DNA from 3 places in the Peribacillus sedimenti genome. Region 3 is predicted to be linked to each of the others. Evidence: riboswitches for the same ligand, from Rfam matches in the RefSeq annotation. Region 3 holds a riboswitch; each other region holds the start of a gene.
The links. Region 3 has a riboswitch for S-adenosylmethionine ahead of metK (methionine adenosyltransferase). Riboswitches for the same ligand answer to the same signal wherever they lie in the genome.

Region 1 (10,937 bases), 910 kb from region 3:
TGTAAAAAGTATTGGAGGGAAAAGAGTGAACAAATCGGTTTCTGATACCTATGACCGCTTAGCAAGTGCTTATGCAAATAACGTCGATACAGAAAGTCCGTATAATTCTTATTATGAAAGACCCGCAATGATGTCAATGATTCCAGATAGCCTGAATGGTAAAGCTGTTCTTGATGCAGGCTGTGCTGCTGGTTGGTATGCGGAACAACTGGTGAAGCGGGGAGCAAAAGTTACAGGCATCGATATTAGTAAGAAAATGGTTGATGAAGCTAGGAAACGATTAAACGGAAAGGCAGAAATACTTCACTATGATCTGCAGGACGCCCTTCCATTTGAAGCAAACTCTTTTGATTATATAGTAAGTTCTCTGACTCTCCATTATCTTCGTGAATGGGGATTTACGTTTCAGGAATGGGAAAGGGTGTTACAACCTGGAGGCTATATTTTGTTTTCTGTTCATCATCCTTTTATGGACTTTTCAAGATTAAATTGTAAGGATTATTTTGAGAAAAAACTCATAAATGAGACTTGGAAGAAATCAGGGGTCACAACAGAAGTAAGCTTTTATCGACGATCCTTACAGGATATTATCTCACAGACAACGGAATTCTTTATGTTAGAAACATTGTTTGAACCACGTCCTCAGGAAAAAATGAATGAGGTGGATGAGAGTACTTTTAACTATCTCATTAATAATCCACACTTTCTGATTATACAGGCCAAATCCCGGAAGTAATTATTTTCTTATGCGAAAAACAAATCACATAAATACAGCGTTGCAAAATGTCCTCCTGAGAAAGAAGGGCATTTTGTTTTTGTATTTGCTTCGGTATGCAGACGAAAATCCCTGCCTAAAGTGTGGTACATTGCAGCGTGTTTGGATGGGATTTCCTGTATGAATGATTGATATGAATTTATTACAGATGGAGAGGAAGTTCCAAAAAGACATTGGAAAAGCATCTTTATCCGGGTATTGTGGAGGGCTTTTAAAAAAACGTGTCGAAGTATAAATACTAAGAAGGGAGGGTTTTTCATGGTAGAACCAAAATGTCCTGAGTGTGGTGCAGTAGGCATCGAGCATATCGTAGCACAGGACAGCAAGGAACAGAGTGATACGAAGGATCCGCATTTTAATGTAGCGTATTGCAATAAATGCGGCCATATTTATGGAGTTTTTGCAAAAGTGGTAAACCGTCAGACAAGCCCAATCTGGTAACGATATGATTTTTGGCACTTTGCGGCATAGATAATCAGTTTTTGCTTTAATTATTGTGGGCATTATCATGTTGTTTGCTCCTGGGCTTAAATCAACCTGCATGTATAGTATTTAATAAATAAAGATTAACCACACCAGCATAAATTGGGGTGGTTTCTGCTTGCAAAGGTTCCTGTACCACTAATTCATTGTCATTTTCATACTTATTCATCCGTGTCCTGGAACAATTGCCTAATGGAGAATGATTGTGAAGGTTCATGTTTTACATACTGGCAGGGTACTTATAGACGGAGATTTGGCATTTCGTGAAAAGACCGTCCATCTACTTCCATACTCAGGCTGGCTGAGAGGGAAGAAGAAAAATTTCCTCATATCTTATCGAACACCCAAAAAGGTTAATCCATGTGGATACGGGGTGGCACGAAAATATAAGGACAAACCAAAAACAGCATTTGGGCAGCGGGTCAATGCATCTATGAAATTTTTTGGACAGATGGGGATTTGTAAGTAAGGATTTGAATTATGTTTTACTTACACATATGCATGCAGACCATGTCAGCGGCATTGCGCATGTAAAAGATGCGAAACAAATTCTGTTCAGGAGGCCTGAATGGAAGGCTCCTCATAGAAGGGCTGGATACATAAAAACAATGTGGAAAGGTCTCCATGGTGAGACTTTTCATAATACAGACCTTATGGCCCGTCGAGGAACGGCTATGATTGGTTCGGGATGGCTCTCTTTATTTGGTACATACTCCCATCCACCGTCATGGCATGTTTTCCGTCCTGCTGAAAATGGCAGGTTGTTATTGGCCAATGATGTCGGATATTCTACACGCTCCTGGAAAGAAATAATTTTATCTGGGGCAGCAACAGATAAAAGGGCGGCTAAACGGTCCCTAGGATGGGTCAAAGAATTTCCGGACCGGGAGGATTATCTCAAGGTCAAAGCGGACCATGATTTACAAATAAAACCAGGAATTATTTTATGGGATAAAACAAAAAATATATTTTTTAACAATGCATCTGTAGGGCAAACGAAATGATTTTTTTCTATCAGCAGCAAAGTTTACTGCTGTCCGGAACAAGGTAAAAGGTAATATGCAAGAATAAGGTGCACGTTAGCGGTGAATTCAACTTAGGGGGGTATCCAATGAACCAAATCAAGCGAGAAGAAAATGGCTTCTACATTGAGGAAAATGGTGAAAAGCTGGCCAATATTGAATTTGTAACTAGTGGAGAGAACAACGATATCCTTATCATTACCCATACTTTTGTGTCAGATCAGCTTCGTGGACAAGGTGTAGGAAATGACCTTGTGAAAAAGGTAGTAGAATTTGCTAGGGAAGAGAAAAAACTTATCCGTCCACAATGTTCTTTTGCGAAAAAGGTCATGGATAATACGAAGGAATATCAAGACCAATTAGCTTGAGGATGATATAGAACGGATATTTATCAATCCGATTTCTGGTTGCGGGTGGAGTTTATATCAATGAATAGTTGAAAGGCTGGAGAATTCAATAATCTCCAGCCTTTAAAATGACCGAACCATTGACAGATAAGGATGTGTACTGCCGTTAAGTAATCCCTATTTGAGGATAAATAGATATGTTTCTTTTCATACAGCTTAATGTTTATTATACCCTAAAAAACATACAAAAAATTCCAAACTTTCAAATCGAAACCTTTCCTTAAATAGTTTTTAAGAAATTATAGACAATTTGAAGGGTTTTTACGTTCCGGCGAGAACTAAATACATGAATGCCTGGATCGCAGAGCATATAATTCTGCACCTGAGTTCTCTGATATCTTTGTATAGTAAACTCTTTTATATAGAAAACGCACTTATTCAATCGCCAAAGCTTTTTTATTTATACGTACATCTAACGAAAGAGGGTATATGTGATGAGCGAAAATTTTTTCGCTGACTATAATAAGTTTGTGGTATTGCCAGACGAGCAGCTTAAATCCCTAAATAAAGAATATGATCCTTTGGATTTTGTGTCACATCATATTATTACAATGACTCTTTATGATGCCTTATTGCAACAGTGGTCAGAAGCAGCAAAATTTGAAGTAGACGTGGAAAAAAGCATATCAGCAGTGCTTAAAGAGTTTAACTTTAGACATAAGCACACGTATCACCTTAAACTTCTAGAGCTGGACCTGTCAAAATCGTATTTTGTGCTTGCTTTGTCTTCTAAAGAAAAACTTGAAAACAAAGAGGCAGACAGCAAAATAAAATATATTATTGAAAAGCTCCTTACCAACCCATTTTATATTGGTCAAAGCTGGTACAAATTCATCGGGGAGAGGGGCAGAATCGAACGAAAGCTCTTTTGTTTTTCATCCAAAGAATACAGAATATAAAAATATATGTCTGTTCTTTTGTTCGCTTTTACCATTATGGCCGGATTTACCATATATTCTTACATAGCTGCATTGATAACATAGCTAAATGTTATGACGCCGAATATTCAGCATTTACTGAAGAACGCTTGGTTTAAAGTAATATAGCCCAAGCATTACTTGGGCTAAAACGATCATTTTCTATGATGGAAATAAAAGTGCCGATTATTCCTTCACTATAAGATCATCCTGTGCCATATCTTCCAGGATATTCTCTACTTCTTCCACAGAATCGCCTATTACAAGGCCAATCATTTTTGATACACGCTTTTGGTCAGGGAAATAATCTGCATCCAGCAAGCTCAGCGGGACAAATTGTTCTTTGTCCAAATATTTTTCTGCAACAGGAATTAAATCATCGAAATCGTCGGTCCAATCGAAGTTGCAAAGTCGAACGGTGTCCTTACCAAATCTATTTTTGATATCTTTATAAAGTAATAGTCCGCAGGTAGAAGCATTAAACCGAATATTTAAATCGATAAAGTAATATTGGCCGTCTTTTATTAGCACATCGAATCCAGCAACACCTACATAACCCATTTTTGTTATATTATTCATGACTTCGTACCCGGTCTGAACTATATCCCCGTAACGGTCTTCAATTTCTGTGGTAATCCAGCTTCCACGGAAACTGCCATCATTTACGATCTGCACGGATTTTCCGATAAAATTGATCTCTCCGTCCTTGTCAGCAACATAATGAACAGAAATATTTTCATCATACTCGATATAATCCTCGAGAATAATATGTGACAAATCACCAAAGGTTTCATCTATTGAATTCAGTTGATCCTCATTCTCTACTAATACAACGCCATACCCACCCGCTGTAGTACGCCCGTCACCTGTTTTTAGGACAAATGGAAGCTTCGGCTTTTCTTGTAAAATTTCATCGAGGCTCATTAGCCGTCTTCGCGCTACGTGTTCGGCAGGAACAAGCTCCGGGATATTTTGTTTGTCACATAAATAAGCATGAAGTTTTGGGTCAATCCAAAAAAGATCATGTGATACCTCGTCTGTTGGCTGAGGAAATTGGGATATCATTTTTTTGTCCTGTTTATGCACCTTATTAAGTACTTCGACATATTCTTTATCATTTTCATACGTATAATATTGCGGAATATGAAGACCGGCCTTTTGCAACAAGGCGATAGCCGGATCTGTAGTTGTACTTGCATGGCAAACAACGGGGACATCCCCCACCACTGTCAGTTCTCTCCCGGTTAAAGATTCCAATGTTAATAAATCTCCAGAGAAGTGGCCATAATCAGTGGCATACAATTTTGGATTGTAAACAATGTTATCTCCATAAATCTCTTTAATGGATTTTGAAGGCCGAAGTACATGAGGTTCGTTCGCTTGGTTCATTTGATATGATGTTTCACCCATTCTATTACCTCCTTGATTGTACAGCTGGGTTAGTTTTGCTGGTGTTTGCTGCAGAGCTAGTAATTTCTTTATAGACGTTTAACAGGTTGTTAAAACCAACTCTGCAAAGTTTTGTGCACCATATTTGGAAATTCAAGGTATAAAGTACATGATTATAGAAAGACGATGATAAATGAATATGCAGCTGTAATTTGAGTTAATGGCCAATTTTCTTGGTTTGAAAGACAAAATCCAGCAATTTAAATGCCAACGGTCAGGTATGATAGGAGAAAATGGACAGTGATGTTGTGACAATCAAACTGTTGAAGGGAGTGTTTCTTCATTTTCGGGCGTTCTCTAAAAATATGTATACTGGTTTTCCTGCTTGTGATGTATGGGATGTTTATAACCAATACGGGCCTGACAGCAATGGACCCGGCAAAGGTAAAAAAAATAAATGCAAAAGCACCAGTACGATTAATTGGAAAGGTTACAAGTGATAGAAAATTTAAAGAAGAAACAAAGAAAAATGGGGAACCACGACAAATCAGAAAGATGAATTTACAGGTTTTGCAGCCACTGAAGCTTACGGATCATACAGAAGGAAAAACATCTATTCCTGTGTACTATACCTATATACCGATTTGGCTATCATCTGAATATGTCGGTGCCAAATTCATGGATATTGCAGAAGGAGATGTGATAGAGATATCTCTTGATGAAGGGAAATATGGCCTGGAGCCGGTTTTGTCAGGAGATTCAGTTCGGCATATCACTTATGTGAAAACAAGGAATGAACCAATTCAGGAGCCTTTTTTGCATATGATCCAGAGAAAAACAAGTGAGTTCATTCAAAAGCATTCCGGAGAATTCGTATTAATCTGTATCTTTTTTGTATTGGCTGGTGTTGTCCTAAGAACTACAAAAAAGTATGGATATGTACAAAAATAATAGGCTTTGCATTCCGCCCTGCAAAGCCTTAGACATTCAGCTGCACCCTTAAAAATAAGGTTTCATCACTGTACCTTAAGTACCCGTTTATTACCGTGTAGTTCACCCCTACAGCCACCATGCGATTCACTTTTCGATATGGCCTTACATATAGTGATCATAAAACTGCGCGGAGGAGAGTTTTCTTGATTGATCATAAAGCTGATAACCACTTACCTGGAGCAAATCCTACCGGTATATTTGTATATGACCATAATGGGAACCAGAAATTATACAAGTGGAACAAGACTTCAGAGATATTACAAATGCAGCAAGGCTTTAAAAATAAATTAATCAGCCAAAATGGGCGGCTACATTTACTTGATAAGGAATTAATTCAATATAAGAAAAAGCAGGCAGAACTGCAAGTAGAATTAGACAGCCAATTATCGAGCCTTAAGCATGCCGATCGCCAAATAACAGACCAAGGCCAACATCAAAAGGCTCTTGAGCAACGGTTAAATCAATTCGAAAGTTTGCAGCTTGATCACACAAAGCGCCTGACTAATGGAGAGGCAAAGTACGGTGACCTGTATTCTCTTTTGTCAAATTATGAAACGGAACGGAAGCTGCTTGCCAGCGTCGTTAGCCAGATCCAAGTTAGCTTAATAGGAATGGAACAAAAAATAGAACAAGGTGATGTAAAGCAACAGGAACTAGCAGCATCACTGAGCCAGCTGCAGCAAAGTATCCAGCATATGGAGGTTAAACTGCAGGAGTCCCAGGCATCGTTTTCCTTACTTTCAAGTCAGTTTGCTGGAATGATTGGAAATATAGAGGCCTTCAGGACTGCATTAGAAGAACACGATAAGATGCACAGTGGATTTTCGCAGCCAATTAGACAATATTAACATGCAGCATGATGAAAAATTACTGAAAAATGTTATGAACCTTGAGGATTTCAACGCGCGACTGGACCTTTTGGCCGGCCGATTAAAGGAATTGGATGTAGTATTTACACAGAATCTTAAAGAGTTCAATAATAGTGTGGCAGCGTTAAATACCAGGAACAGGGAAAGTGAATCCACACAAGCTGAAATAGAGAAGATTGGCATGCTTCAAAATGATGTGCAGCTGCTCCAAAAACAGGTAAAGGGAAATGTGGGCTCTCAATTTGTTCTGGAGAAACAACTTTATAAAATACAAAACAACTTAAAGGCTATAAGCAGCGTTATGACCAGCAATGAAGCATCGAAAGCTGAGTTATATATCGATCTCCAGAAAATGAAGGATGAAGTGAATCTTCTTCAAATTAAACTTGCGGAGTACAGTAATACACAAGAGGATCTTACCCAAAAAATGAAGACTTAATTGCAATTGAGGCAGCCGAAGGTTTTATTTATGGAACAAAGGAGTGCAGCCAATTCGAGGGCAGGACCACTATAATGCAATAGGAAATTTAAGGCTGCAGGGATATACCCCCGCAGCCTGTTTTATTTAGCCATAAATATGATTACGGCTGAAGGAAGTCCGGGTTATTGCTCCTGCCAGGCAAAAGATTGACGCATAAAAGCTAAAATCAAAGGCATGTTTCAGGAAATATGGCGAATAATACGAGAGAACGGAGAAAATATATTAGCTATTTTCGCAATGCACCATTATTGGTATGGGAGTCGTATTTTTTCATGCCTTTTAGATTTTAGCCCTATGAATAAGAACCACAATAAGGGAGGATTTTCATGTCAGAAAACAATAGATTTGAACAAACAGGAAGCAGTGCGGAGGTTAGCTGGAACGATTCATTTCATTCTATAGATGATATTAAGGCTGCGGACCATGCAGTTCAGCAAGATCCAACACCTAGATTGGCCGGTGATATTGATACAAGTGGAGGCCCCATAGATAAACAGCAAAGCACTGATAACGCATTCAGCAGCAGGGGCTTAGAGAATGCGCGATTGACAAGGGAAGCCGTAAAAGGGCGAATCAGGAGATAACGCCCGTACTGCGTTTCATTAGGTTTCCGGTCTTACTTTCCAAACATATTTTTAAGATTTCGACAGAGAATAATGGTTAGGAAAGGGAGGAATCAATATGCCGGAGCATAATCCACAGAACAATGGCAGCAACAAGTCTATCGACGGAGGAATAACGAGAGGCAGAGTGGGAGACTCCCCGAATATTGCCAATGGACTTCTGGAAGACCGCAGAGCAATGACTGATGCGGAATTCAGCCAGGAAATTCATTCAAGTGCCGGAGATACTGGGAGTCCTGATTCGGGTGCAAACTTTGATTCTAGAAATTTTTAGTTAACATCATCAAAGGGCAACCCATGATTGGGCTGCCCTGTTTATTACTGAGTTTTTTATATTTAGTTTAATAATATACAAAGGCAGCAATCGTTCTCTTGTCAGCAGCGATTTTATTTTAATTGTCACAGTCACTCTGACAAAGGTATGGTCCCCTGAGATATTTATTGACAATTTTTAAAAAATTAATAATACTATATATATAATTGTTTTTCCTTATCAAGAGTGGTGGAGGGAATGGCCCTGTGAAGCCCGGCAACCGCTGTTTTCGAACAGAATGGTGCTAAGTCCTGAAGAACTGTGAACGTTCTTTAAGATAAGGAGGAGATTGTAACCACAAGCTCTTCCTTATTAAGGAAGAGCTTTTTTACTTATATCAAGAAAAGAGGTAAAGATTTATGGTAAATGAAACAAAACTGATAAATAAAGGCTTTTTGAGAGCAGGAAATGGACCGTTTCATGCAGACCAGGTCGGAAGCCTGCTGCGCTCAGAAAAATTAAAACATGCACGTTTTCAGAAGTTAAATGGTGAGATTACAGCTGAGCAATTAAGAGCAACCGAAGACGAAGAAATTACACGAATCGTGCAAAAGCAGAAAGAGCTGGGTCTGCAGGCTGTAACTGATGGAGAGTTCCGCCGTGCTTGGTGGCATTTTGACTTCCTTGAAGCTCTGACAGGGGTAACAGGGTACCAGGCTGGAGGGGGAATCCAATTCCATCAAAAGCAGACGAAATCAAGAGCCATTAAGGTAACTGGCAAGCTAGACTTCGATAAGCATCCTATGCTTGAAGATTTTAAATACCTTCAAAGCGTAGCTGGCGACCATACTGCAAAGATGACCATCCCAAGTCCGAGCATGCTTCATTTCAGAGGCGAAATTGAACAAAACGTATACCCGGATAATGATGAATTTTTCAACGATCTTGCCCATACATATAAGAAAGCTATTCAGGCTTTTTATGACGCGGGATGCAGATACTTACAGCTGGATGATACATCATGGGCTTATCTTTGTTCACCCGAGGAAAAGGAAAAGATCCGTGCCCGCGGTTTAAATCCAGAGGAACTGAGCAGCAGATACTTAAAAACATTAAATGATGCTGTGGAGGGCCGTCCGGAAGACATGACAATTACCATGCACATATGCAGGGGAAATTTCCGTTCTACATGGATTTCTTCGGGAGGCTATGAACCAGTTGCCGAAACCCTGTTTGGAAATCTCAATATTGATGGATTCTTCCTGGAATATGACAACGACAGGTCAGGTGGTTTTGAACCTCTTCGATTTGTGAACCGGCCTGATTTGTCAATTGTTCTAGGATTGGTAACATCGAAATTTGGCGAACTGGAAAATGGCGATGATATTAAACGCCGTATCGAAGAAGCTACTCGATATGTTGACCTAAGCCAGCTTTGCTTAAGCCCGCAATGCGGATTCGCTTCGACAGAAGAAGGGAACCTGCTGACAGAAGAACAGCAATGGGCAAAGCTAAGACACGTTGTTGAAATAGCTCAGGAAGTTTGGAAGTAAATCTAATATGTACAAATAGAAACGGGTGAAATACCCGTTTTTATTTATACATAAAGTATATTAGTAATTTATTTAACCGGAAAATATTGTTCATTAATCTGTGGGAAAATCTCCGGTTCCTAAATGTTATTTTGGTATGGCTGAACAACATACCGAACTGAATTACATATGAAACTGTTCCAGTGGGACCTTACAGAAGTGAAATTCCAACAAACCAGTGAAAGAGTTAACGATTCATTTGTTGGATTAAGTTCAAAAATCTGGTGGTTTTCATCAGAGGGCTGCATGCTAAAAATCGATGCGTGAGTTTAAGAAATGACACAATAGATGCCTTTCTTGATTTGTTTAAGGGAGCTAACACTGGAAAGTCTCCGGGCAAGGTTTCTGAGATAGAGCCGTAACCGTTAGAAAAGCGGAAGCGCCCTATTTAAATGACCCTTGGCTAATTACAGCCACAAGTGGAATGTCAGCTTGGGCCCCCATATCGTGTGGCGCCTGGCGATGTCGGTACTAGTGCAACGTGTACGGCGAAACAGGGTCAGTCAAAGTGCAAACGTTATACTTTCTTAACTAATAAAAAGACGAGAGCCCGGGATAATCCTCGGAAGTATTACAACTTGTCAGAAGGGATTAAACCTGCTGCCTTTGTGTTTAACATGACTTTATTTTAATACAAGTGTTGCTAAGGAGGATGATGTGTTCCCGGATATACATCCTGGTCTTTTCATCCTCACATCGTAGATACTCAGAGCATAATTTAATTAATTCATTGATAAAAATCTTTCTTTCCAAATCCAATATGCTCATTTAACCGCCCCTAGCACCGCAGCAAGATTTAATCCCTCCTATCTAAATAATAAAAGCTAAATGTATTCATTTCAATTTCCAACTCTCAGTTATAAATCAAGTTAATAGCAGCACAAAAACATCATGTAGACGATCGCAATGTTCGTCTGCATGATGAAGAATGGTGAATCCCTGCATCAGGAGCAAATTTTAATTAGGTATGGCTATAAGTGCGGCCAGGCGTCTGCTTCTTCATATTTATAAACTGAAGCATAGAGTGTCCGTGCAAAATTATTCAAGAGTGTAAATACGGCATTGGCGACCTTCCCTCCGACATTCTCGAAATGTACATCAATGCCAGGTGGACATGCATCTTTTAGTGCTAT
Region 2 (10,937 bases), 2.5 Mb from region 3:
CCTGGATGATTTCAACAACAAAAATTTTGATCTGACTGTACTTGGCTGGATTGGCGCAGTTGACCCGGATGATTGGTTATATTCACAGTTCCACTCAGGTGAAGACTGGAATACTTACGGACTTAATGATCCGGAAACTGATAAATTATTGGAACAGGGACAGGTGGAGACTGACCAGCAGGCCAGGAAAGAGATTTATGCAAAGGCCCAACAACGGATAGCGGAAATGGCCCCTTATGTATTCCTGCATGTCAATGATCAATATGAGGCATATCTACCTGCGGTCAAGGGTTATGTAACAACGCCAACAGGTTCGTTCACTGCATTGCGCAAGTCATGGCTGGACCGATAGTAAAAAATAATTATTGAAGGATAAAGCCCATTCTTATTGGGCTTTATTTTTTAAAATGGAGGACAGGAATATGGGAATCTATATTTTAAAAAGATTAGGTATGTTAGTCCCTGTTCTAATAGGCATTGGCACCGTTGTATTTTTCTTGATCAGCCTTATTCCGGGAGATGCGGTGTCGGTTATGCTCGGTACGAACGCCACACCGGAGACTGCAGCCGAACTGAGGAAAAACCTCGGCCTGGATCAGCCGGTATATGTTAGATATTTTGAATGGATGGGTGGGGCACTCCAGATGGATTTTGGAGATTCCATCCGAACCGGCAAACCTGTAATGGAGGAGTTTTTTTCGAGATTGCCTGCCACTCTGGAGCTTGCGCTTCTATCATTGATTGTGGCTCTTCTGATTGGGATTTCGATTGGTGTGTTATCTGCATTCAAACGGAATTCTCTTATCAGCCATATAAGCTCTACCATTTCTCTTTTGGGTATTTCTATTCCAGGTTTCTGGCTGGGGACCATGTTAATCCTTTTTTTATCTTTAAAGCTCAATCTGATTCCGCCGGGAGGGTTTGTGCCTTTTGCTGAAGACCCGATTCAGAATCTTAAACTTATGCTCTTGCCCGCATTAACGCTTGGAACCTCGATGGCTGCAGTGATTATGAGAATGACGCGCTCCGCCATACTCGAAGTAGTCCAGCAGGATTATATGAAGACCGCGCAGGCTAAAGGGGTAACGCCACGTTTATATAAATACAAGCATGCGTTCAAAAATGCCTTGATTCCTGTCTTGACGGTAGTAGGTATCCAAGCAGGATATCTACTCGGCGGGGCAGTCATTATTGAAGAGGTTTTTGCTTTGCCGGGAGTAGGAAGACTTGCTCTACAAGCGATTTACCAGCGTGATTATCCGCTGGTCCAGGTCACTGTACTGATGTTTGCATTAGGATTCGTTTTGGTCAACTTAATTGTAGATGTTATTTATGCTTACGTTGATCCTAGGATCCGGTATGAGTAAAGGAGGGATTTAAATGGAGACAAAAGTTCAGGAAGTCCCAACTATTGTCACATTGGAGAAGTTGGAGCAGGACCAGGCTTCAGAAAGCTTTTATCGTCAATCCTTGAAAAAGCTAATGAAGAACAAACCGGCTATGTTTGCTTTAATTTTTATCATCATAAATATTCTTGTTGCAGTGTTTGCCAAATACATTGCCCCTCACAGCCCGACCAAAATGTATACCGAGCACCGGCTCGAGGCACCATCCGGTGAATTTATCATGGGTACTGATGAGTTTGGGAGGGATATACTTAGCAGGGTGATATATGGAGCACAAATCTCTTTGAAGGTTGGCCTCATTTCGGTAGGAATTGCCATTGTCTTTGGCGTTTTTTTAGGATTGCTGGCGGGATATTACAAAGGATTTACTGATAACGTCATTTCCCGCGTAATGGATGTACTTTTTGCCTTCCCTGATATACTGCTCGCTATTGCGATTATGGCAGTCCTGGGTTCAAATCTTACAAATGTCATGATTGCTATAGGAATTGTCTCCATCCCTATATTTTGCAGGATTACTAGAGGCGCTGTACTTAGTGTCACTGAAACACAGTATATTGAAGCAGCAAGAGCACAGGGTGTCAGAGATATAGTCATTATGTTCCGGCATATTTTACCCAACATTGCATCACCTATCATCATTCAGTCAACTCTTAGTCTCGCATTTGCGATTCTAGCAGAAGCAGCGCTTAGTTTTTTGGGTCTTGGTACACAGCCGCCTGACCCTTCCTGGGGTTTAATGCTAAATACGGGACGCGGTTTTATGGAAGTAGCATCATGGGTTGCCGTCTTTCCGGGAATTGCCATCATGCTGACCGTACTAAGCTTTAATATTCTTGGAGACGGACTGCGTGATGCGTTCGATCCAAGGTTAAAAAAATGACAGAGGTGATTAACAATGGAATCAGCATTATTGGAAATAAAAGACTTAAAGGTCACCTTCCCAACAGACAATAAACGAACAATCCGTGCCATAGATGGCGTTAATTTAACATTAAACAAAGGTGAAATACTTGGCATAGTAGGCGAGTCCGGTTCGGGAAAGAGTATAACCAGTTTATCGGTTATGGGCCTAATTTCAGAAAATGGCACTGTTGAAGGTGAAATAAACTTCAACAATGTAAATCTCTTAACAAAGTCGGAAACAGAAATGAGAAAAGTGCGCGGAGCCCAAATAGCGATGATATTTCAAGACCCGATGACTTCCCTCAATCCGGTATACACAATCGGCAATCAAATAAGTGAAGCGATTTTATTGCACCAGAATGTATCTAAAGCGGAAGCTATAAACAGAACAATATCATTGCTAAGACTGGTTGGTATTCCATCACCTGAAGAGCGGATACATGAATATCCACACAAATTTAGCGGTGGAATGCGTCAGCGTGCCATGATCGCAATGGCTCTTGCTTGTGAACCGGATGTGTTGATTGCTGATGAGCCTACAACCGCTCTTGATGTAACAATACAGGCACAGATTTTAGATTTATTAAAAGATGTTCAACAAAAAATGGGAATGTCGGTTATTATGATCACTCATGATTTGGGCGTGGTTGCTGAGACATGTCATAGAGTGGCAGTAATGTATGCCGGCCATATTGTGGAAGAAGCAGACGTTGTCACATTATTTAAAAATCCACGCCATCCTTATACAAAGGGGCTGCTCGCTTCGCTACCGAGATTGGGATCCACCCATCGTTTGACACCCATTCAAGGACAGCCTCCTCAGATGTCGACAGAAATCAGGGGATGCAGATTTGCATCACGATGCCCTTTTGTGTCGGAAAAGTGTGTACAGCAGGATCAAATACTCCAATCAGTCGGAAATGGCCATTTAGTCCGTTGCCATAAGGAGGTAGGATAATGGGATCTCTCATGCAAGTACAGAATTTAAGTAAACATTTTGAGGTTAAAAAAGGGATCTTCGGCAGAAGCAAGGGAGTGGTTAAGGCAGTAGATGGTATTGACCTGGAAGTAAGACAGGGAGAGACTTTGGGCCTGGTGGGTGAATCCGGCTGCGGAAAATCTACGCTAGGCCGGCTGCTGCTTCGATTAATCCAGGCTAATGAAGGGGAAATCCATTTTGATGGGAACGATCTGTTACAATTAAACAAAAACGACTTAAGAAGAAAACGTAAAGATATGCAAATGGTATTTCAAGACCCATATGCCTCCTTAAATCCAAGGCTTTCAGTTGGTGAAATTATTAGGGAGCCACTTCGAACTCATGAAAATATGAGTAAAGAAATGCAGATTCAAAAAGTGAGAGATTTGCTGGAAGTAGTGGGTTTGAATAAGAATCATTTAAATCGCTATCCACATGAGTTCAGTGGCGGCCAGCGCCAGCGCATTGGAATTGCCCGAGCTTTAGCTTTGAATCCTAAGCTGATTATTGCTGATGAGCCGGTAGCAGCCCTGGATGTATCCATTCAGGCACAAGTATTAAATTTGTTAAAGGACCTCCAGCGGGAATTTAATTTGACATATATTTTCATTGCACATGATTTAAGTGTTGTACAGTATATCAGTGACAGAATCGCGGTAATGTATTTAGGGAAAATAGTTGAAATTGCAGATGCGCAGGACTTATATGACAACCCACAGCATCCCTATACAAAGGCCCTGTTGTCTGCGATTCCTATTCCTGATCCTACAATCAAGCGAGAACGGATCCTGTTAAAAGGAGACTTGCCAAGTCCTTTAAACCCGCCTTCAGGCTGCAGGTTCCATACCAGGTGTCCGTTTGTTCAAGATATATGCAGGCAGCAGGAACCCGTCCTTCGATATGCAGGGAATAAAGTGTCCCAGCAGGCAGCATGCCATTTTGCAGAGTAAGCTGAGGAGTTGAATGCCATCAATGACATATCGCACGCGGTTGATTTTACTGTAAAAACATAGGCTTGCAACATCCCCTTGCAAATAGGGGATTTTTTACTGCTCGTATTCAAGTCCATAAAGAAACCTGGCCAAAAAGTCACAATATTTAAATAAAGTGTTGACAACATAAGTATTCCGATATAAATTGTAGTATATAACTTTTAGAAATATTTTCTTATCCAGAGAGGTGGAGGGACTGGCCCGGAGAAGCCTCGGCAGCAGACGAGCATTGGTACTGTGCCAATTCCAGCAAGCTTTAGGGCTTGGGAGATAAGACGAGTAGAGTATACTGAACTGTTGCTTGAACCTCTTCTTATAGTTGGGAAGGGTTTTTTTCTTCCATAGTCTGTAAACAAAAATTCCAAATTTCTTAAACGGAAGCATGTGGGAGGATAACATGAAACGCATTGATGAACAAAAGATCAATCAAATAATCTCCAGTCTGCAAAACATTGAGTATGGGTCAGTATTAATCACTGTACATGCAGGAGAGATCACCCAGATTGATACAACTGAAAAAATCAGATATCAGTTAGTGAAAGATCCATCCACCGATTCACAAGTGAAAAGACGATAGAATCATTAAAGAGTTGCCAAGGCAGAAAACTCGCCCCTGTAATTATGCATTTGCGTAGTTGCAGGGGCGTTTTTTTATTTTTTATATCATTGTTGAGATACTGAAGCAGCAACTCAGCATTAGTACATTTATGATTTTCTACTAGAACTTGGACTCACATTGTGAAGCAAATGGTTGAAATTTTCGAATCAAATACAACCCGATAATACGGAGGGTTTTGGCCAACTATTCAAAACTAACCTTAGACAGGTCAACTTGGAGACCCTTCGAATAATAGCCGTATAACGCATCTTGCAGGGATTTTCAAGGTCATATTTATTAAGAAAGCATATAATCATAGAGAATGAGTTTGTCTTGTGAAGATGACTAAAAATAAAAACTTGTGATCTTCATGGCAAGTTTTAAACCTGGCCATATTACATTTGCTGATATGGCCTTACTGTTTTTTACATAATGTATTCTGCATTTAGGTAGGTTAGTGTTGATTTATCTCTGAGTATTACGTCCATCTTCTGGCCTGGATGGACTTTTCCAGTTTCATCCTTAGGTGGGTTAGGGCAAGACATGCTTCAATCAGAAATAAGACAATGACAAAATATTTCCCTGCTGAAATGATGTGTTTCTGCAGCCATAGGACCCCATCATGTCTACCGAGAAAACCCCTATAGATCGGGAGCTTTATGGTAAAGGCCAGGAACATGCCGAGCGTAAATTCCGTGCCCACTGAGAAGGGTGGTAAGTGAATATCCCTCTCATCCAGCCGTAAGACTTGATACGTTTATAAGCTCTTATCCCCACGAAAATTTCCACTATCATAAGAACCGACAAAGCTAGGAACCAGACAAATGCTATAAGATCTCCCAACTTTGGTGAACTTGTAACCATGGCAAGACCCGTTATAGAAATGGCCCCATGAATGATCGTATTTGTATTGGGCCAATCATGGAGCAGCCTGTTAATTTTTTTTGTCCTAATGGAGGCTAGGATCAGTGAAAAACCTGTTAGGTAAAAGAAGCCTCCTATCATGATGAGCGATATTGATAATTTTAATGAAAGAATCTGATTCGTTAGGCTGTTTCCGGCGATGACGATTGATTGGATCGCTACGCACGCCAGCAGTATGATTCCGTGGGTGTCTTTGAGCTTTGCGGGTGTACGTAAAATCCGATAATAATTCCAGATGACCAAACAGATGAAGGCAGCTGCCAGTATTACTGCCAATATATAAAGGAAAATTTCGACAGAATGGAAAGGTGACTCAGTGCGTATCAGTGATACAACGGTGACTGAGAGAGCGGCAATCCAGGTGCCCAATGCAAAGCTGCCGATTGGGTCAGACAGGTGTCTCTGATAAAAAGTGTGATCGAATGCATCACCCAGATATTCTGCAGAGAGCCAGGCAATCAATCCAAGCAGTGATAAAGCGGCGTAATAGGAGATGGATGAGAAAGAGGGAAGTTTCTGCAAGGCTCCGCTAATCAAAATTCCTGCCGCCATGACAATGGAGCCGTCGCTGCTGTGTCCTTTGGCTTTCAAGCCGGCCATAGCTCTGATGGCGAATATTATAAGTGTGATCGAAATGAAAAATAATAACATCGAATCTCCCCCTTTTATACATATTACTAAAACGCTCCCCATGTTTTTACTCTCTTTATTTCCTCTTTCTCTCAACAGCCAAACGAAAGTTTATACAAAGAGGTAACAGGTTATTTAAAGAATATAAATATAAATAAATGAAAGAAGGAAAAAGGATGACAACAAAACTTCAGCAGCTTTTTTGCGAGGTATTAAGTAAGACCGAAAAGATATTGGAAGCAACAGAGCCATATAACCATCCATTACTTACATTGGTCAGGTCATCCTTGGAGGAGCAGGAGGAAGCGCTCCGAAAGCTTATACCGGAGCTGAACGAAGAGAATAATGCCAAGCTCAGTGAGATTAGGGAGTATATAAGTATTGTCTATCATGACCATGAGCTGGCGAATCCAACATTCAGATCCTGGAAAAGAGCGAATGTGTGGATGAAGCTGCCGTCAGAAAATATAGTGAACGAGCTGGAACTGTTATTTCCGGAAATGAAGAAGAACTTGGAAGAGGCGGCTATGGAGCTGGAGAAGATTTATGGAAAAGAAGATGTGAAGTTTGTTGTTCCGACTTTCTACATCCCGACACTTCGATAGGGGGTTTTATGAGTGGCATGGGAAAGTGAACGAATTGACCAAAATGTGTACAGCCAGGGCGAGGTGGATCAATGGGTGTACAGTACCTGCAATATCTGTTCAATAGGCTGCGGCTGTTATACTGCTGTGAAGGATGGGAAAATTGTCGGTATTAAAGGGAATGCAAAACATTCTATCAATCGCGGGAGGCTTGGTCCGAAGGGTGAGAATCAATGGCATGCGAACAATGCACCAGACCGGCTTTTGACACCGCTTATCCGCAACGAAGAAGGAAAGCTGAAGCCGGCTTCATGGGAAGAGGCGATGGAACTTATTGTTGGAAAGGCAAAGCAATCTTTGAAGGAAAAAGGTTCAAACAGTGTCGCCATTTATTCCACAGGCCAGGGATTTTTGGAGGATTATTATACCATTGCAAAAATAGGGCGTGCCGGCCTGCAGACCCATCTGCTGGATGCCAATACGCGTTTGTGTACGGCTACTACTGAGTTCTGCCTCCTTCAATCCTTCGGCGCCGACGGTACACCAGCTTCCTTTGATGATGTGGACGTAACAGATACACTCATGTTGTTCGGACATAATGTTGCGGAAACAGGGACAGTCTTATTTGAAAGGATCATGGAAAGGAAGAAAAAAACCGGGAAGCCGTATATCATCGTCGTCGACCCTAGAAAGACCATGACAGCAAAAGAAGCAGACCTCCATCTTCAACTTTATCCAGGAACCAATGTGGCACTGCTCAATGGCGTTATTAACGAAGTGCTGCTGAATGGACGAATAGACTCTGATTTCATTGGGAAGCACACAATTGGTGCTGAAGAGATGATGAAATCTGTCGGGGAATGGACTCTTGAAAAAACGGCGGAGGTAACCGGTATTCCTGAAGAAACCCTCAAGCTTGCTGCCATGAAGCTTGGCAATACAGATTCGCTTGTGACAACTACACTGCAGGGTACGTTTCAAAGTGCGGATGCGACAACAGCATGCGTCGCTATTAACAACCTGCATTTAATCAGGGGGCTGATTGGAAAACCCGGCTCCGGGCCGCTGCATATGGCAGGGCAGCCAAGCTCGTCTGCCAATCGGACGGCCGGAGGGGTAGGCACATACCCCGCTCACCGGAATCCGATGAACCCGGAGCATATAAAGGAAATGGCAGAACTATGGAATGTCGATATGATGACACTGCCGGTCGGACCGGAAAAAGGAATTGAGGAACAAATTGAAATGATTGAAAACGGAGAGATTGGGTTTTTCTGGAATATCGGCACGAACCCGCTTGTCTCCCTTCCAAACCGCCAGCGTGCAAAAAAAGCTCTGGAGAAAACGTTTGTGGTGGTTCAGGATCCTTTCCTTACAGAAACGACAATGGTTGCGGATGTGGTACTGCCGGCTGCCTTATGGGGAGAAAAAGAAGGGACGATGGAAAATGCCGACCGGACGATAAACCTGCTTCGGAAAGCGGTAGACCCGCCTAAGGGAGTAAAATCCGACTTTGACATATTGATGGATTTTGCCCGGAGGATGGATTTCACGGATAAAGAGGGACAGCCTTTAATCGCTTATAAGACTCCAGAGGAATGCTTTGAGGAATTTAAACTTGTGTCTAAAGGGCGTCCTTGTGATATGACGGGAATCACCTATCAAAGGCTGGAGGAACATAATGGGCTAAGATGGCCGGTAAAAGACGGAGAATCGCTTGGGACCCCAAGGCTGTATTCAGATTTTCTATTCCATACCGATGTCAGTTATTCGCAAAGCTATACCAAGGACCAGTTCACTGGCCGTAACCTTACAAAAAAGGAATACGCCAGCAAAAATGCGAAGGGACGCGCGATTTTTCATCCGACCCGGTATTTGCCGCCTTCCGAACAGCCGAATGAGGATTATCCAATGTGGCTAACAACAGGCCGGCTTGTTTGGCACTGGCATACGCGCACCAAAACGGGAAGGTCCCCGTATCTTCAAATGGCAGCCCAGCATGGATATGTGGAAATCAACTCAGATGATGCAAAAAGATTGTCCATTGTCCAAGGCGAACTGGTGCGACTTTCTTCGCCTAGGGGCTGGATCGAGGTTCCCGCAAGAATTGGGGATGCAGTTCAAAAAGGGCTTGTGTTCGTTCCCTTCCATTTCGGAAGCTGGGAAAAGAAAGAGGCTGCCAATGAATTGACTGTGGATTATGTAGACCCGCTCTCAAAGCAGCCGACTTTTAAGCAATCTGCATGCAAGATTGAAAAGATTCGCAGGGAACATCAGGTAGCGACCGGCGAAACCCTGGAATTCATTGCTGAACAATATGGGATGTCAGTGGAAGATTTAACAGCTGCAAACGGCCTAACTAACCCGTACAGTATACAAATGGGCGATACATTGGAGGTTCCTCTGTCTGTTTTAAATGTCCCGATGCAGCCGTATATGCCCTATCGGCAGAAGATTTGAATAAGCAGAAGAACTTACGAAAGGCTCCATTCGAACATTCGGATGGAGTCTTTAGGTTTTTTAGCATATTGAATAAACCAATTTCTAGATTAGCGAAGAAGGGAATGCCTGTCCTGATTTTTTTATGCGGAGGTGAAGGACGGAATTTAGAGGCTTTATAGGGGAACTGAAGGGCAAAGAGCGGAAGAAAGATGGAAATAGGAAATCAGCGTCAGAGCTGGAGGAAGGATCTTAATAAGGTGGATGAAGGTCAAATAGCTGTACCTGTCATGGAAAAAGGTCATGGTGAAGGACCAAGTTTAGAATAAATACTGAAAGCAATAGACCTTCTTGTAAAGATGGAAGAATCCTTGCGAACATTCGAACGGAGTTTTTTTGATTCAGTCTAATCCTCCTAAATTTTTTAATTAATTTCGGCCGTAATTTTCTTTTGCCCGTAATTTTGAAAAAAAAATATTTTTGTAAAATGTCTTGCTGTTACAGGATTTACTCGCAGATATATGGAAGTTGCATACTAATATGAAAGAAAAATGGTAATTTGATATTTTATAATTTTAAGAATATTAGTATAATAATTTTAAAAGCAAAAGTATACATAACAGGGAGAAGGATACCTATGAAGCTATATATGTCAGTTGACATGGAAGGAATCACAGGGCTCGTTGATCATACTCATGTGGATTCCGAAAAGCATAATTATGAGCGTGGCCGTATAATCATGACGAACGAGGCAAATCACGTGATTACAGCTGCTTTCGATCATGGCTGCGAGGAAGTAATCGTAAATGACAGCCATTCAAAAATGAATAATCTGCTGATTGAAAGGCTTCATCCGGAAACACAGCTGATAACTGGGGATGTGAAGCCATTCTCCATGGTGCAGGGGCTGGATTCTTCTTTCGGCGGGGCGTTCTTTGTCGGTTATCATGCCCGGGCGCCGTTAAGAGGCGTGATGGCGCATTCCATGATTTTCGGTGCAAGGAACATGTACATAAATGATACAGCGGTCGGGGAACTTGGATTCAATGCTTATGTGGCAGGATATTATGATGTTCCGCTATTGATGGTAGCAGGGGATGACCGTGCAGCCCATGAAGCGGAGCAATTGATTCCTAATATTACGACAGCAGCAGTAAAACAAACGATTTCCCGTTCTGCAGCCCTTTCACTGACTCCGGAGAAAGCAGGGCGCCTTCTTCATGAAAAAACGGAACAGGCCCTCAGGAATAGGAATAAGGTCAAGCCTCTAACGCCTCCGGACAGGCCAGTGCTTAGTATCGAGTTCACGAATTACGGGGAGGCGGAATGGGCGAATCTTATGCCTGGCACGGAAATAGAACCAGGCACCACCATCGTTCGTTTTCAGGCAAAAGACATTTTGGAGGCATATCAGGCAATGCTTGTTATGACGGAATTGGCCATGAGAACTACATTCTGTTAGGAGTGCAAAGATGAATA
Region 3 (10,937 bases):
GATCTAAGTGCTTCAGCTTTATCCGTGCGTTCCCAAGGCAGTTCAACATCAGTACGGCCAAAGTGTCCGTAAGCTGCTGTCTGCTTGTAGATAGGGCGGCGAAGATCAAGCATATTAATGATGCCGGCAGGGCGAAGATCAAAGTTTTTCCGTACTAGCTCTACCAGTACATCTTCACTTACAGTTCCTGTGCCGAATGTATCCACAGAAATCGAAACGGGCTGTGCGACACCGATCGCATAAGCCAGCTGTACCTCAACCTTGTCAGCAAGGCCTGCTGCTACAAGGTTCTTTGCAACATAACGTGCTGCATACGCCCCAGAGCGGTCCACCTTTGTAGGATCCTTTCCAGAGAAGGCGCCGCCTCCATGGCGAGCATACCCTCCGTAAGTATCCACAATGATTTTGCGTCCAGTCAGCCCCGCATCACCTTGTGGCCCTCCAATAACGAACCGTCCTGTAGGGTTAATGAAATATTTTGTATTTTCATCTATTAATTCAGCAGGAACGACAGGGTTAATCACATGCTCTTTAATATTGCGCTGGATCTGGTCCAGGCTGATTTCAGGATGGTGCTGAGTAGAAATAACGATGGTATCAATGCGCACTGGCTTGTCATTCTCATCATACTCTACTGTAACCTGGGTTTTGCCATCAGGCCGCAGATATGGAAGAATATCCTCTTTGCGCACTTCGGTCAGGCGCCTGGCAAGCTTGTGTGCCAATGAGATAGGAAGCGGCATAAGCTCTTTTGTTTCATTTGTGGCATAGCCGAACATTAATCCCTGGTCACCAGCACCAATGGCCTCAATTTCTTCATCGGTCATTTGGCCTTCACGCGCTTCCAACGCTTGGTCCACACCCATCGCAATGTCGGGTGACTGTTCATCGATCGATGTCAAGACAGCACAGGTTTGAGAATCGAAACCATATTTTGCCCGTGTATATCCAATATCGGCTATCGTTTCTCGAACAATTTTAGGGATATCTACGTATGTAGATGTTGTGATTTCTCCTGCAACCAGGACAAGTCCGGTTGTAACTGAAGTTTCACACGCAACACGCGCATTCGCATCCTTGGATAGAATGGCATCCAAGATTGAATCTGAAATCTGGTCACAAATCTTATCAGGATGACCTTCAGTAACAGATTCAGAAGTAAAAAGACGGCGTTTCTTGGACATCTTATTTCCTCCTAACAAAAAAGTATGTGCAGGCATCTGAATGAGGGAGTACAATAGTGAGGTTACCCCATTGAAAGGTACATAAACGACTCACTTTTTCTTCAGCCTGGCTAATCGACGGAGTTCATTCCCTTTAGGTTTCTATCATAGATTGTTTTATAGTCAATTTCCCGAATATTTTAACTCAAGGTGACATCGCTTTCCTGACTACATGAAAAAAACCTATCCACTTGAGAGGAAAGGTTGTTGTCAGAACAGCTATCCTTTCACTCTTATCGTTCAAGGGTTTAAAAACCTTGCATCAGGTTAGCACCATCGCCAAATATTCCGGTAATAATCCGTGCTCATTTACAGCAGGTTCATTCCGGTATATCGGCAGGTTGCCGGGTTTCATAGGGCCTGTCCCCTCCACCAGCTCGGGATAAGAGAATCCGTACAAGGTAAAATCATAACAAAATAACGAAAAATGTCAAATATTTTGTTGTCAATGAATCGAACATTTGCCGTCTTCACATTCCGTTCTAAAAAACAATCTACGGCGGTCGGCAATATAACGATAAAGGGGCCGGCCAATAATCCCGGCAAACGGAAGGTACGCTAAAATGCCGAATGGAATCAAAAGTGGGCAGCGCAGCATGATTCTCCTTACAGCATAGAATCCCCTTAATAGTTGCCGTTTATGTGTAATTAAGTGAAGTTCTTTTCTTAATTGTTTCTGATCTATAGATAATTTATAATGTTGTGTTGTCGCATAATCCTGAAGCGGGATCCATTGTATGGTCTGAAACCAATCAAATGAAGAAATATATTTTTTTGTCTTTTGGCAAAGAGTACATTCGGCATCGTACAATGCTATATCTTTCATCCTTCTTCACCTCTCCCATAAAATCTATATTATATTATCGCACATATGAAAACCGACAAAACACATTTCAGCTCAAAATGGACAAAACAAAAAAACGGTGACAAGATTCTGAAAAACCATCACCGAAAAGTTTTGAATAGTATAGACTAATTGAATAAATGTGTTATACTAATCGTATTATTACGTTAAATTCAAAAATAAAAGGATGGTATCTCATATATGAATTATGTCAGCACTTCAAATGGGTTGCATGAGTTATTGGCCGGGAGCAACGCGCGTGTACAACTTTCAGTCCCTCAATTAGTTGAGAAGGTTTTGAGCCGAAAGGAAGGAGTACTGACATCTACTGGGGCAGTAAGAGCCGAAACGGGGAAATATACGGGCCGGTCTCCAAAAGACAAATATATCGTTGAAGATGAATCCGTTATAAAGAAAGTGGACTGGGGCCCTGTAAATCAGCCGATTTCAAAGGAAGCCTTTGCTAAGCTATATGACAAGGTGATCCTTCATTTAAAAGAAAAAGAAGAGTTTTTCGTTTTTAAAGGCTATGCTGGCGCAGATCATAAATATAGACTTCCTATTCAGGTAATTAATGAATATGCCTGGCATAATCTTTTCGCCCATCAGCTTTTTATCCGTCCCATTGAGGAAGAACTCCAGGGTCATGACGCCCAGTTCACTGTGATTTCAGCTCCTGATTTCAAAGCTGACCCAGTTTTGGATGGTACAAAGTCCGAGACGTTCATAATTATTTCTTTTGAGCGGCGAACTGTTCTTATCGGCGGTACAGAATATGCAGGTGAAATGAAAAAATCGATTTTTTCAGTCATGAATTATTTACTCCCAGAGCAGGGAATTCTCCCAATGCACTGCTCCGCAAACGTCGGCAGAGAAGGAGACGTTGCACTGTTCTTCGGTTTGTCAGGTACAGGGAAAACAACTTTGTCTGCTGACACCAGCCGCAAATTAATCGGTGATGATGAACATGGCTGGTCTCCAAACGGAGTATTCAACATCGAGGGTGGCTGTTATGCGAAATGCATCAACCTCACAAGGGAAAAAGAACCACAAATCTTTGATGCCATCCGTTTCGGTGCCGTATTGGAAAATGTGGTTGTGGACCATGATACAAGGGTAGCAGATTATGATGACAATTCATTGACAGAAAATACCCGGGCAGCCTATCAGATTCAATCTATTGGCAACATTGTAGATCCCAGCATTGCAGGACATCCAAATACCATTATCTTTCTGACTGCGGATGCCTTCGGCGTGCTTCCTCCAATCAGCAAGCTATCGAAGGAACAAGCAATGTTCCATTTCTTAAGCGGATATACCAGCAAATTGGCTGGAACTGAGCGTGGTGTGACTTCACCTGAAGCTACCTTCTCCACCTGCTTCGGTTCGCCGTTCCTGCCGCTTCCGGCTACCCGCTATGCCGAAATGCTTGGTGAGAAAATCGATCAGCATGGCTCCAAGGTATATCTGGTAAATACAGGCTGGACTGGGGGAGAGTATGGAGTGGGCAGCAGAATGAAGCTTGCATACACTCGTGCGATGGTACAGGCTGCATTGGAAGGCGAATTGAACAATGTCGAAACAATCAAGGATGAAATCTTTGGCCTTGATATCCCTGTTCATGTACCAGGCGTCCCTGACGAGGTCCTTCAACCAAGAAAAACATGGGTGGATAAAGATGCTTACGAGGCAAAGGCTAATGAGCTTGCGTCCAAATTCCGCTTCAACTTCAAAAAATTTGCCGATGTAGCTCCTGAAATTGAAAAGTTTGGCGGACCAATTTCCTAAATCGCCCGTTTCTTACACATTTTTCGCTCTGCATAACATGTAAAAAGCCGAATTCCTTTAAGGAGTTCGACTCAGATTGTCCACAAAAGGGGTCTGGAATGTTCTCATTCCGGACCCTTCTTGTAAACTCCATCGCTATTTGAACAAATAGAGCCCAGGAAAGCGAAGCGCCTGGAACGGAAATCAATGGACTCAATTAGCAAGCCAAACAAAAAACTGTAGGCAACCTCAATTTTCTTAGTTTGTCTACAGTTTTTCACATGGTTATACAATCAAACAGTCTTCCACTCTAAAGCTGCAAAAACCAAGGGGCAGCTTTATCACATAAAGTTTTAGTTTGTTGAGTTTAAGGAGATTAATCGATAAGTCAAAAGGGTGTGATTGTTTTCCCATTCCACTTTTATAATCTCACCTGTCCCGCTGGATTCCCCCTGTACCGTCTTTCTTACATCAATAGGAATATCTATTGGATATAGCCGGTACCCCTCTTTCTGCAGAGTAAATATATTTTCTTCCCTGCGCTTCTCTCTTCCTTTCGTAACAATCATGGTGTTCAGCTCTAAAGGCATCCCCATAATAGTTTCCTCCTAAAAAAACGCATTTGTACTTGAATTATATCATTTTTCTCCGGCTTGTTTCATCCATCTTGTCAGATCCCTGACCACCTGCCGATTTATTGCCGGAGGAAAGTAATGGGTGAACTGTGTGAAATACCAGCTTTCTACGTATTTCCTCTTCATTTTAAGCGTTTTTTCCAATCGGAATGCATGTTCAACAGATACATTTGTATCCTTTTCTCCATGGATGATCAACACCGGAACATCAATCTCGTCAGCCCGAAATAAAGGTGTCCGGATTTCATATTCATTCGGATACTTGTTCGGGCTGCCGCCAATCACACGTTTCATCATCCTTCTTAAGTCACTTCGTTCTACATAGGTCAGGAACATATCAGATACTCCTCCCCATGTTACTAGAGATGCGGCTGTTTTACAGTGGATAGCTGTCCATAATGCCATGACACCTCCCCGGGAGAAACCGAAAATATGAATGCAATCCCTTTTCACCCTGTCATGGTATTCAAGAAGCTTAAAACCAGAAATGGCATCATATCTGTCTTCTCCGCCGAAATCCTCATCACCCTCTCCTCCTTGGTTCCCGCGATAAAAAGGGGCAAAAACGATAAATCCCTGGGCTGCAAACTGTGTGATTCTTGAGGGCCTGACTTTCCCCACATTCTTAATTCCACCCCTCAGATATAAAAATCCGTCATAATGCTTTCCATCATTCGGCTCAGCCAATAACCCTTTTACCTTTAAGCCCCCTGACATATATGTAACCAGGTAAAGATAAATGCCTGGATGTGGAGACGGAAATCGTCGTTTATCTATAATAGTACCGTCCTGCATACAACCTCTCCAATCAGTAAATTCGTTATCCATATTGTATATCTCTTTCTAACTTTCCCTAGCATTAAAGGAATTCAAACTATGTAAATAAGTTACACATTTGAATAAATTACAACACGATGGTAACTGGGCAAACACACATTTTTTATCATTTCATAAGATGATTGAAAGTGAAAGTAGTTAAAGGAGGGTTACCATGAAAAAAAAGATCAGAATAGGTGTATTGTTTCTGCTCGTATGTCTCTTAGCGATTCCATTGAGCGCTTGCTCAAAAAAGGAGGAGCTAAAAAAGGTCCGCATAGCGGAAGTTACCCGGTCCATCTTTTATGCCCCGCAATACGTCGCCATAGAACAAGGCTTCTTTAAAGAAGAAGGATTGGATATCAGCCTGAAAACTACGCCGGGTGGAGATAAAACAATGACTGCCTTGCTGTCCAATGGAGCCGACATTGCACTGGTGGGTTCAGAGACTTCCATCTATGTATCGGCACAGGAAACTAAAGATCCCGTAATAAACTTTGCCCAGCTGACTCAGACAGATGGTACGTTTCTTGTTTCCAGAAAGAAAATTGAACAATTTGATTGGACTATGTTAAAAGGGACCACCTTCCTTGGACAAAGAAAGGGAGGAATGCCTCAGATGGTCGGTGAATTTGTTTTAAAGAAGCATGGAATCAACCCTCACAAAGACCTTAAGCTGATCCAAAACATTGACTTTGCAAACATCTCTACCGCCTTTGCATCAGGCACTGGCGACTTCGTCCAACTATTCGAACCGACCGCGAGCGTGTTTGAAAAAGAGGGAAAAGGGCATATAGTAGCTTCCTTCGGGACAGAATCCGGCCATGTCCCATACACGACCTTCATGTCAAAACAAAGCTATATTAAAAACAACAAGGCTGTGATCGAAAAGTTTACCCGTGCTTTGAAAAAAGCACAGGATTGGGTTCAGCAGAAAAGCGCCAAAGAAACAGCAAAGGTGATTCAGCCCTATTTCGAGGACACCGACCTTGAATTAATTGAAACAGTAATAGACAGATACAAAACACAGGGCTCTTTTGCAGCCGACCCTATTTTGGATGAACAAGAATGGGATAATCTTCAAAATATTATGGATGAAGCTGGCGAGCTTCCAAAACGAATGGAATACGAAAAACTGGTAAATATAGAATTTGCTAAAAAGGTGTCTAAATAAGGGGGCTTTTCAATGAGCTTCTTAACCGTAAAAGGAATACATCATACTTATTTCACACGGTATTTTGCAGTTACTGCCTTGGAAGATATTAATCTGGACATCCAGGAAGGAGAATTTATCTCCTTCCTCGGCCCCAGCGGATGCGGAAAAACGACACTCCTATCCATAATTGCCGGGCTGATTGCCCCTGCCGCTGGAACCATTCTCCTGGAAGGCAAACCGCTTGATCGTAAGGGTCTATCTATTGGTTACATGCTGCAGCAAGATTATCTCTTTCCTTGGAAGACAATAGAACAGAACATTACGATAGGCTTGAAGCTTTTAAAGAAAAAAGAAGAAACAGAGATTGGCAAAGCTCTTGGACTTTTAGAACAGGTAGGTCTTGCAGGAGTAGAAAACCAATTTCCAAGACAGCTTTCAGGGGGGATGAGGCAGAGAGCAGCACTGGCACGGACCCTCGCTGTGAATCCAAAACTCCTGCTTTTGGATGAACCTTTCTCTGCACTGGATTATCAGACTAAGCTAAAGCTGGAGGACCTGGTTTCGGAAACTTTAAAATCCTATGGAAAAACTGCAGTCCTGGTTACTCATGATATTGGGGAAGCCATAGCCATGAGCGACCGAATTTATCTTTTATCTCCAAAGCCGGGAAAGATCCACAAATGGTTTAAAGTTCCGGCGCTACTGCAAAGTCTGTGTCCTTTTGAAGCAAGGAATCACCCCTTATACTCTGATTTATTCCAAATTATATGGAAGGAGCTGGAGAATCTTGAAGGTGGAAATGAACATAGATCAATTACATGAACAGTATAGATCCTCCCTAAATAAAGAAAAGCGCTGGGTACGATTTTACCAGCTGCTTATTTTCATTGTCTTCTTTTCCCTATGGGAAACCCTATCAAGATTGGAATGGATTGATCCGCTCATCTTCAGTTCACCCTCCAGAATTTGGCATCTGTTCACCACAAAGATAATGGACGGCTCACTGTTTCCCCACCTCGGAATAACCGTTTACGAAACAGTACTTGGTTTCATACTAGGAACCCTGCTGGGAACCATCCTGGCAGCATTGCTTTGGTGGTCTCCGTTCCTTTCGAAGGTCCTGGATCCGTACCTCGTTATTTTAAATGCCATGCCAAAGGTAGCCCTTGGCCCTATCCTTATCGTCGCTTTAGGTCCAACCATGACATCCATCGTGGCCATGGGGACCATCATTTCCATCATCATCACGACCATCGTTGTATATACCTCTTTCAGGGCAGTGGATCCCAATTATCTAAAGGTGCTGCAAACCTTCGGTGCAAGCAGAGTACAAATGTTTAAGGAAGCCATTTTGCCCGCATCCTTCCCGACCATCATTTCCACATTAAAGGTGAATGTGGGACTATCATGGGTTGGCGTCATTGTGGGTGAATTCCTTGTTTCTGAAAGAGGATTGGGGTATTTGATTATTTATGGTTTCCAAGTATTTAATTTTAATTTAGTTCTCCTTGCTTTATTAATCATTGCCGTATTTGCGACTGTTATGTATCAGCTCGTGGAATTCCTTGAGCGCAAAATCATTAGAAAGTGATAAAGGCACTAGCTGCGAATCCGATTAATATTTCAATCGGATTCTTTCTTTGAAAGACAGATTGAGTTTCCATACAGAATCATCTGAAAAAAAACAGAGAGAGCCCGTTATTGGCTCTTGGTGATAAGATATCGGACGCTTATGAATTCATCACACTAACACCTTTTTAAGAAAGGTGCAGAGAATAATTAAATCGACATATCTGGTCTTTTTTCCCGTAATCCTTTCATACTTAGCGTCAATACTCTATCTTTCATGATAAAACTGAAACGTTCGTCCATGTGGATTTGCTGCGGAGATAGGTCTTCTACTAATACTGGCCCATACGTTTCCATATAATGTTCACGTCTCAACATATCCTCTGCTTCTGCATAAAATATATCTTTGATAAAGCTTCTCTTTAGGTCATTGACCCTGTACTTGCCAATAAAGATGAGGTCGCGGATAATCCCCCCTGTTTCTTCCATTACCTCCCTAATACCTGCCTCCCGTGGTGTTTCACCCTCCTCCAGCTTCCCTCCAGGAAATTCAAAACCTCTTATTTTATGGTTGGTAAGAAGCCAACAGTCTTGATATCTGCACAATACAAATACATGGTCCGCTTCCCCGAAATCCTTTGGATTATCAGAGTAATCTATGTAAATACCATTCCTGTCCAAAAACCGCTCCAAAACTATCACCTTCTCTGATGGGTATTTGTTCCTGTTTTCTTACATTTTCTACTGCTCCGGGATTTGGAATCAAAAATTACAACAAGCCGGTCTAATTATAACTTATACCTATATCTTTTAAGAGGATAATTTTACAGTTTTTAAAAACAAGAAAGTTTTTATCTTTTTTCCCGTGATGCGCATAAATAAATTTACTGAATTAAAAAACTCAAAGGGCATGCATAACCTGTGAGCTGACGTTGTAAAAGTCCAATTGCCAAATCAAAACATGAAGTTTATTTCCCAGCAAAAGATGGCTTCTCAATCCGAGAGGCCATCCTTAACATTTGATTCTAATATTCCCATTTGTTGAATATGTTCCTTTGCTTCTGGATTCCCTAATTCATATATGATCCCATATATCTGTTTCAACTTTTCGTCATACTCATCATTTTCCCTGTCGTAATGATATTGCACATAAGGGACATGGGCACGAAAAAAACTTCGAGAATCATCATTGAGTATTTCGTCAAAAAGCTCCCTCAGACGAATAATCTCATTATCTGTGGCATCGATTTTAAAATTCCACTGTGAGTATTCGCTATCCCTCGATATCTGTCCATTAGGCACATAAATGTAATAGCTTTCTTTATGCATGTAACCCCGCCTTTTTGTATCATTTTTCCCTTAATCGAATTCTTCATTCTGAGGCATTTCCAAATACCTGTTTGGAAATATTTTTGTCAAACCTCTGTTTGATATAACGCCTTTTTTTAATCGTAATTGTAAAAATATAGATTAAAATGACATCTGCAGGGTAAAACAATACTATATTATCATTACGTTTTTTACCTTAAGTTAAATATACGCAGCACAAACGAAAAACCTCGTTCAGCCGCGACAGGCAGAAGACGGGATGCAAGGAAGCAGTTCTTCAGTCACCACAGCAGGATGGTTTATGACCCAAGCGTCTAGTGCGTGAAGATAGACAAATGAAAAACGGAAGGCCGCTCGTTCAGCATCGACAGGCAGAAGACGGGATGTGAGGAGGCGGTTCTTCAGCCACCACAGCAGGATGGCTTATGTCCCGAGCGGCTAGCGCCTGCAGTTAGACAAAGACAATTATTTTGACTGTTATTACATATGGCAAATAATTCAGCAAAGAGGTGAACAATGGTGAAACTTATTGAGGATTTGTATAATTTGTATCGAAATAAGCTTACCGGAGATGAGGAAGATATCGACATGCTTGCCTTTGCAGTGCTGGAGCAGCTAGATCGAAAAGAGATCATGAATCTCCTGGATGATATGGACGATCAGGAATTGAATAATTTACTTGGCCTTTATATTATTGAATCCCTTAAAGGTAAATTTGCTCAAGATGAACTTGAAGACACAAAACCCGCTCACTTCCACCATCGAAATATTCATTAATGAATTCATGACGCCTTGAGTCTTCTCAAGGTTATTTTTTTGCAAAAAAATAATTCCGCCTCTATGGCGGAATTATTAAGAAATTTATCGGCCCAGATAAGCACGGAGCATCCATGCATTCTTATCAAGACTCTTCTTCATCCCAGTAAGCATATCGCTGGTGACATCATCATCCGCTTGACCAGCCAAATCAATGCCTTCGTCCAATTCTTTTGAAATCTTTTGGAAATCGCTGATTACACTTTGTACCATGTCCTCAGTGTTCTCACTTCCTGTAGCCTCTTCAACGGTAGTCAACTCCAAGTATTCCCTAATCGTAGCAGCCGGCTTTTCCTGCATCGCCAGCAATCTCTCTGCCAATTCATCAATGTTTGTCGCTGCTTCGTTATATAGCTGCTCCAGTTTTTCATGGAGCGAGAAAAAATGCGGACCAGACACGAACCAATGATAATTATGTAGCTTCGTGTAAAGTATGGTGAAGTTTGCTATTTCTTTATTAATCACTGCCGTCAATTGATTGTTAGCCATTATATCTACCTCCCGTATTATGTTTTATATTTTCCCGATTCTCATTAGTTAAAACATATGAGGTGAAGGCGCATTGATTATGTTAATATTAGATATAATCTGATAATTTAGAAGGAGATCCGATGAAGGCTATTATCATTATAGGGGTTATCATTGTACTAGTTGTTTTATTATTGTCCGTGCTTACAATAAATAAAGGATATAGCTATAAACACACCATTGATCCGATTGATCCCCTTCCAGATGACAACAAGCAGGAAGATGATCATAAAGGCAATCTCTAGTCATATAAA

Region 1: another riboswitch for S-adenosylmethionine. It lies ahead of V1500_RS16465 (5-methyltetrahydropteroyltriglutamate--homocysteine S-methyltransferase); the one in region 3 lies ahead of metK (methionine adenosyltransferase).
Region 2: another riboswitch for S-adenosylmethionine. It lies ahead of V1500_RS08345 (DUF2292 domain-containing protein); the one in region 3 lies ahead of metK (methionine adenosyltransferase).

Annotation. Positions count from the first base shown of each region.
Region 1 covers NZ_CP143547.1:3,341,639-3,352,575, reverse strand. The annotation lists gene V1500_RS16525 (class I SAM-dependent methyltransferase) at 26-736, shown strand; gene V1500_RS16520 (transcriptional regulator) at 1,034-1,216, shown strand; gene V1500_RS16515 (hypothetical protein) at 1,464-1,727, shown strand; gene V1500_RS16510 (MBL fold metallo-hydrolase) at 1,732-2,262, shown strand; gene V1500_RS16505 (GNAT family N-acetyltransferase) at 2,370-2,648, shown strand; gene V1500_RS16500 (hypothetical protein) at 3,122-3,586, shown strand; gene V1500_RS16495 (ATP-grasp domain-containing protein) at 3,791-5,014, opposite strand; gene V1500_RS16490 (hypothetical protein) at 5,393-5,944, shown strand; gene V1500_RS16485 (hypothetical protein) at 6,130-6,834, shown strand; gene V1500_RS16480 (hypothetical protein) at 6,803-7,294, shown strand; gene V1500_RS16475 (hypothetical protein) at 7,663-7,920, shown strand; gene V1500_RS16470 (hypothetical protein) at 8,018-8,233, shown strand; SAM riboswitch class I at 8,447-8,556, shown strand; gene V1500_RS16465 (5-methyltetrahydropteroyltriglutamate--homocysteine S-methyltransferase) at 8,632-9,765, shown strand.
Region 2 covers NZ_CP143547.1:1,683,894-1,694,830, forward strand. The annotation lists gene V1500_RS08320 (ABC transporter substrate-binding protein) at 1-352, shown strand, start outside; gene V1500_RS08325 (ABC transporter permease) at 423-1,367, shown strand; gene V1500_RS08330 (ABC transporter permease) at 1,381-2,289, shown strand; gene V1500_RS08335 (ABC transporter ATP-binding protein) at 2,305-3,270, shown strand; gene V1500_RS08340 (ABC transporter ATP-binding protein) at 3,270-4,241, shown strand; SAM riboswitch class I at 4,456-4,560, shown strand; gene V1500_RS08345 (DUF2292 domain-containing protein) at 4,681-4,860, shown strand; gene V1500_RS08350 (hypothetical protein) at 5,539-6,456, opposite strand; gene V1500_RS08355 (hypothetical protein) at 6,612-7,040, shown strand; gene V1500_RS08360 (molybdopterin-dependent oxidoreductase) at 7,053-9,479, shown strand; gene V1500_RS08365 (M55 family metallopeptidase) at 10,096-10,920, shown strand; gene V1500_RS08370 (ABC transporter permease) at 10,931-10,937, shown strand, end outside.
Region 3 covers NZ_CP143547.1:4,254,046-4,264,982, forward strand. The annotation lists gene metK (methionine adenosyltransferase) at 1-1,184, opposite strand, end outside; SAM riboswitch class I at 1,454-1,612, opposite strand; gene V1500_RS20820 (thiol-disulfide oxidoreductase DCC family protein) at 1,669-2,049, opposite strand; gene pckA (phosphoenolpyruvate carboxykinase (ATP)) at 2,269-3,855, shown strand; gene V1500_RS20830 (DUF2584 domain-containing protein) at 4,188-4,430, opposite strand; gene V1500_RS20835 (alpha/beta hydrolase family protein) at 4,473-5,264, opposite strand; gene V1500_RS20840 (ABC transporter substrate-binding protein) at 5,461-6,459, shown strand; gene V1500_RS20845 (ABC transporter ATP-binding protein) at 6,472-7,263, shown strand; gene V1500_RS20850 (ABC transporter permease) at 7,241-8,032, shown strand; gene ytkD (RNA deprotection pyrophosphohydrolase) at 8,221-8,703, opposite strand; gene V1500_RS20860 (hydrolase) at 9,004-9,339, opposite strand; gene V1500_RS20865 (DUF6154 family protein) at 9,856-10,116, shown strand; gene V1500_RS20870 (Dps family protein) at 10,201-10,644, opposite strand; gene ytzI (YtzI protein) at 10,767-10,928, shown strand.